Regions from separate parts of the Micromonospora violae genome, predicted to be linked through region 2. Evidence: riboswitches for the same ligand, from Rfam matches in the RefSeq annotation. Region 2 holds a riboswitch; the other holds the start of a gene.
What was found. A riboswitch is a leader RNA that binds a small molecule or an ion and turns the genes downstream of it on or off. The one in region 2 is predicted to bind thiamine pyrophosphate.
Positions count from the first base shown of each region.

Region 1: linked by a shared signal. The riboswitch ahead of EV382_RS18560 (ECF transporter S component) and the one ahead of thiE (thiamine phosphate synthase) in region 2 are both predicted to bind thiamine pyrophosphate.

Region 1 covers NZ_SHKK01000001.1:4,211,821-4,214,852, forward strand. Annotated here, with positions in the region: gene EV382_RS18555 (alpha/beta fold hydrolase) at 1-729, opposite strand, end outside; TPP riboswitch at 836-940, shown strand; gene EV382_RS18560 (ECF transporter S component) at 1,014-1,601, shown strand; gene EV382_RS18565 (ABC transporter ATP-binding protein) at 1,724-3,032, shown strand, end outside.
Region 2 covers NZ_SHKK01000001.1:4,892,640-4,895,671, forward strand. Annotated here, with positions in the region: gene thiO (glycine oxidase ThiO) at 1-966, opposite strand, end outside; gene thiE (thiamine phosphate synthase) at 960-1,586, opposite strand; TPP riboswitch at 1,581-1,690, opposite strand; gene EV382_RS21785 (ThuA domain-containing protein) at 2,061-3,032, shown strand, end outside.

The DNA of each region.
Region 1 (3,032 bases), 680 kb from region 2:
GTCACCGGTGACGTTCGCCGCGCACGCCTCAGCGGCGGTCCGGCCGATCGCGACGTCCCGGTCACTCCAGACGTACGTGGTGGGCACCGCGACCGGGCCGACGTTGGCCAGGTCGGCGCGGGACATCGCCCGGTACCAGTTCAGCGCGGCCGTGAGCGCCCCCGGCTCGCGCATCGGGTCGGCGTACCGGTTCACCCGGGAGGAGTCGCCCACCCCGCCGAGCAGCTTGCGAAGCGCCGTCGCGTGCCACGCCAGCAGCACCTTCTCCGCCTTGTCCGGCTTGCGGAACAGCGCCATGTACGACGAGCGGGCCTTCTGTTGCCCATCGCTGGCGAGGGCGTGTGCCATGGCTGCCGGATGCGGTACGGACACCGCGGTCAACGTGTGGACCCGCTCGGGCTGCCGGGCGGCGACCGCCCAGGCCACGACCGCGCCCCAGTCGTGGCCGACCAGGTGGACGGCGTCCAGCCCGAGCGCGTCGAGCACCGCCACCACGTCGGTGACGAGTTCGGGGATCCGGTAGTCGGCCACCGCCGAGGGTCGGGCGCCGGGCGAGTAGCCGCGCTGGTCCAGCGCGTACGTGCGCAGCCCACCCGGGTGCAGCCTCGGCGTCACGTCGTCCCACTCACCGCTGTGTTGCGGGAAACCGTGCAGCAGCAGGACGGGTACGCCGTCCGGTGGACCGTCGACGGTCACGTCGAACGTGAAGCCTCGCGCGTCAACCCGCATGATCGGAAGCGTACCCAGGCTCGGGCCGGACGGCCGCTCCCGCAGGTCAGGCGGTGCCCAGCTGGGCTGGCGACCAGGGTCGGTGTTAGCGTCAGCGAGACAACTTCATATCCGACAGGGGAGCGCACAGCGCTGAGAGTGCGGGCACGCCCGCAGACCCTCGAACCTGATCTGGGTAATGCCAGCGCAGGGAGTTCGGTCGACCTCCAGCCGCGCCGCAGTCCGGTGCCACCGGGCGCGGCGTGCGTCTTCTCCTGGTTCTCTTCCTAGAACTGGGAGCAACCATGGACAACACCACCAATCGTTGGCGCACCATCGACATCGTGGTCGCCTCGGTGATCGCTGTCGCCTTCGGCGTCATCTTCTGGGCCTGGGGCCTGGTCTGGAGCGCCACCGAGGGTGCCTTCGCGTTCTTCCCGCCGGCGCAGACGCTGCTGTACGGCGTCTGGCTGATGCCGGCGGTGATCGGTGGGCTGGTCATCCGTAAGCCTGGCGCCGCGCTCTACTGCGAGACCGTGGCCGCGGTCCTGTCCGCGCTGCTGGGCAGCCAGTGGGCCGGCACGGTGATCCCGCAGGGCATCGTGCAGGGCATCGGCGCCGAGCTGGCCTTCGCCGCCTTCCGGTACCGGTCGTTCCGGCTGCCGACCGCGGTGTTCGCCGGTGCGCTGACCGGCCTCAGCGCCGCGCTGTTCGACTTCTTCGTCTGGAACGTCGACTACGCGCTGACCGACTACCGCATTCCGTACGCGCTGCTCACCATCGTCAGCGCCACCGTGATCGCCGGTTTCGGCGGCTGGCTGCTCACCAAGGCCCTGGCCAACACCGGCGTCCTGGACCGCTTCCCCGCCGGCCGAAACCGAGCCCTGATCTAACCCACCCCCACTCATTGGCGTTGATCAAGAGGTTTGCGTCAGCAAATCGGCTTCCGGTGACGCAAACCTCTTGATCAACGGGGGGCAAGAGGGGCAGGGCGGGGCTGGGAGGGGGTGGGGTCGTGGGCGGGGTACTGCTGCGGGGGTTCGGGTGGCGGCACGCCGGGCGACGGGCCTGGGCGGTGCGCGGGGTGGACCTGCAGATCGAGGCCGGGGAGCGGGTTCTGCTGCTCGGACCGTCCGGGGCGGGTAAGAGCACCCTGCTCAGCGCGCTGGCGGGGCTACTTCCCGAGGACTCCGGCGAGCAGGAGGGCACCGTCGAGATCGACGGGCTCGACCCCCGCAAAGGGCGGGAACGGGTCGGCGTGGTCTTCCAGGACCCGGAGACCCAACTGGTCATGGCGCGCTGCGGCGACGACGTCGCGTTCGGGCTGGAGAACCGGGGCGTGCCGGCCGACGAGATCTGGCCCCGGGTGGACGAGGCGCTGCACCGGGTCGGCTTCCCGTACCCCCGGGACCGCCACACCGCGGCGCTCTCCGGCGGCGAACAGCAACGCCTCGCCCTGGCCGGCGCGCTGGCCCTGCGCCCCGCACTGCTGCTGCTCGACGAGCCGACCGCCAACCTCGACCCGGCCGGGGCGGACCTGGTCCGGCACGCGGTGGCCAGCGCGCTGGACGCCGACACCACGCTGATCCTGGTCGAACACCGGGTCGCCGAGGCACTACCGCTGGTCGACCGGGTGGTCGTCCTGGAACCGGGTGGCGGCGTCCGCGCGGACGGCACCCCCGAGGCGGTCTTCGCCGCCCACGGCGCCGCCCTGGCCGCCGAGGGGGTCTGGGTGCCCGGTCACCCCATCGCGCGCCGGACGGCCACCACCAGCCCCGGGGAGCTGCTGCTCACCGCCGACCGGCTCGGCCTGCCGCCCCGGCTGGGCCACATCGACCTGACGGTACGCGCCGGTGAGGCACTCGCCGTACGCGGACCGAACGGTGCCGGGAAGTCCACCCTGGCGTTGCTGCTCGGCGGTCTGCTGCGGCCGGGCAGCGGGCGGGTCACCGCGTCCCCCGAGCTGGCCGACGCGCACCACCGCACTCCCCCGCACCGGTGGCGGGCCCCCGTGTTGGCCCGGCGGATCGGGTCGGTCTTCCAGGATCCGGAGCACCAGTTCGTCACCAGCACGGTCTTCGACGAGCTGGCGCTCGGCCCGCGCCGCACCGGGCAACCCGAGGCGACCGTCACGGAGACCGTGGCCGGGCTGCTGGACCGGCTGCGGCTGACCCGGCTCGCCGCTGCCAACCCGTACACCCTCTCCGGTGGCGAGGCGCGGCGGCTGAGCGTGGCGACCGCCCTGGCCACCGCGCCACGCCTGCTGATCTGCGACGAACCCACCTTCGGCCAGGACCGACGGACCTGGCGGGAGCTGGTCGACC
Region 2 (3,032 bases):
CCGGTCGGGCAGCGGCCCGACGATCGGCGTGTTGTCCGGGGTGCCCGGGCGCAGCCCGGCGACCGCCTCGACCAGGTCGTACTCAGCCAGTTCGGGCAGCAGGTCGATCCCGGCGCGGAGCAGCCGCTGGACCGCGCCGACGGTGACCGTGGTGTCCGAGCGTTCCTCGACCGTCGCGCCGAGCACGACCTCGCCGTCGACGCGGGGCACCAGGTAGATGGGCTCGCCGTCGGCGTACCCCCGGATCACGTGCCGGAAGCCCGGCGCGACGCCGTCGGGCGCGCGGAGTCGGAGGATCTGGCCCTTCACCGGTCGCACCGGCAGGCCGGTGAGCGCGGCGGCCCCGCAGCCGGTGGCGACCACGGTGACCTCGGCATCCACCTCGGACAGCCGTCGGACCGACTGCGCGACGAGCACCGCGCCGGCCCGCCGCGCGGCCGCGCGCAGTGCCGGCACCAGCAGTCGGGGGTCGACCTGGTGGTCGGTGGGCGCGATCGCACCGCCGCGCACCCGTGGGGCGAGCGCCGGTTCGCGGTCGCGCAGCTCGCTGGGGCGCAGCGGCGTCACGGGCAGCCCCAACCCCTGCTGGTACGCCCAGAGCCGGCGCGCCTCGGCCAGGTCGTCGCCGGTGAGCCCGACCAGCAGGGTGCCCTCGGTGCGGTAGCCGATGTCGATGCCGGTCGTCTCGGTCAGCTCGGCGGCGAACGCCGGCCAGCGGGCGGCGGACGCCAGCAGCAACTCGGTCAGTTGCCGCTCCCCGAAGTACGCCTCGGCGACCGGCGAGAGCATGCCGGCGGCCACCGCCGACGCCCCCGAGCCGGGTGCCGGATCGTGCACCACCACCCGCAGCCCGCGCAGGGCGCACCGCCAGGCGATCGCGAGCCCGATCGGCCCCGCTCCCACCACTGCCACGTCCGGCCGGACCCGGTCGCTCGACGGCGCTGACGGGGACCGGCCGGTCAGCACGTCAGGGCCTCGATCAGCGCGGCGGTGGCCCGTGCCGGGTCGGCGGCGGTGGAGACGGCACCGACCACCGCCACCCCGTACGCCCCGGCGGCCCGCAGCGCCGGCACCCGGGCGGCGGTGACGCCGCCGATCGCGATGACCGGAACGTCCACGGCGTCGACGACGGCGCGCACCCCGGCGGGTCCGATGGGATCGGGTAGGCCGGTCTTGGTGCCGGTGTGGTGGCACGGCCCGACGCCGAGGTAGCTGGCTCCCGCCGCGACGGCCTCGTTCGCCGTGCCCGGCGCGCGGGCGGTGGCGCCGAGCACGGCGGTGGGGCCGAGCACCCGGCGGGCGGCGGCGACCGGCAGGTCGTCGGCGCCGACGTGCCCGCCGGCGGCGCCGACCGCCAGCGCCACGTGCAACCGGTCGTTGACCAGGCAGGTCGCCCGGTACGGCGCGCAGAGCGCCAGCACCCTCCGGGTCAGGTCGTACGCCTCGCGGTCGGTGGCGGAGTCCTCGACCCGGACCTGCACCACCAGGTCGGCTCCGGCCACGGTGAGGGCGGCGCGCACCACGCTGAGTGGGTCGCGACCGGGTCGGGTGTCGGTGATGAGATGCAATCGAGCCAGGGACGGCACGGCAACGCTCCTCCCTGCGCCGGCATTACCCGGATCAGGTTCGACGGTCGGGGGCTGTCAGCCCCCCTCTCAGCCCGGTACACCGGGCTCCCGTGGGTTACTTGCGTGTCACCGTACGACAGATCCGCCGGCCTGCCAAGGCGCGGGGTGGGCGACGGCCGGCGGACCGGCCGGGCAAAAAACGAGCAAGATCCATGGGGCACTTCATGTGGTCCTGTTCGGAATGTCGCCCACCGTTGCAGAACCGTTACCCGTCTGCATCTTGCCCGACATCGAGCCAGCCGAATTAATTTGTTCAGCGATTCGACAAAATGTCGGTGGGGGCACCCTGGCACGGTGTGATCCACCGGCTCCATCAGGGACGGCATTCGGCGAGCCGACTCCCGCGATCTCTGTCACTACGACACAGGAGGCGGCGTGTCCCGTTCTCGTCGTGCCCGCGTACCCATCACCGCAACCCTAGTTTCCCTGGCCATGGCCTCGACAACCCTGTTCGGCGCGCCTGCCCAGGCGGCCGCCCAGGCCCCCGCCCGGGATGCCCAGGCGGCAGCCCCGGTCAGCCAGGTGGCCCCGAAGGCGGCACAGGCCGCAGCCGATCCCTTCTCCGTCCTCGTCTTCTCCAAGACCGCCGGCTTCCGGCACGACTCCATCCCCACCGGCATCGCCGCCATCCAGCAGCTCGGTGCCGCCAACGGATTCACCGTGGACAACTCCGAGGACGGCGCCGCATTCAACGACGCCAACCTGGCGAAGTACAAGGCGGTGATCTGGCTCTCCACCACCGGTGACGTGCTCAACGCCGACCAGCAGGCGGCGTTCGAGCGCTACGTGAAGGCCGGCGGCGGTTACGTCGGCATCCACGCCGCGTCGGACACCGAGTACAACTGGCCCTGGTACGGCGACCTGGTCGGCGCGTACTTCGCCAACCACCCGCAGAACCAGACGGCCACGGTCAAGGTGGAGGACCACGCCCACCCGTCCACCGCCGAACTGCCGGACCGCTGGTCGCGGTTCGACGAGTGGTACAACTACCAGAGCAACCCCCGGCCGGACGTCCACGTGCTGGCCAGCCTGGACGAGAAGAGCTACACCCCCGGCGCTGGCGCGATGGGTGCGGACCACCCGGTCGCCTGGTGTCAGGACTACGACGGTGGCCGCTCCTGGTACACCGGTCTGGGGCACACCCGGGAGTCGTACGCCGAGCCCCAGTTCCTCTCCCACCTGCTCGGCGGCATCCGGACCGCGGCGGGCGTCGAGAACGCCGACTGTGGCGCCTCGAAGACCTCCAACTTCGAGAAGGTCACGCTGGACAGCAACACCAGCAACCCGATGGAGTTGGACATCGCCCCCGACGGGCGGGTCTTCTACATCGAGCGCGACGGTCGCGTGCAGATCGTGAAGCCGGACACCGGCAACACCGTCACCGCCATCGACCTGGACGTCTTC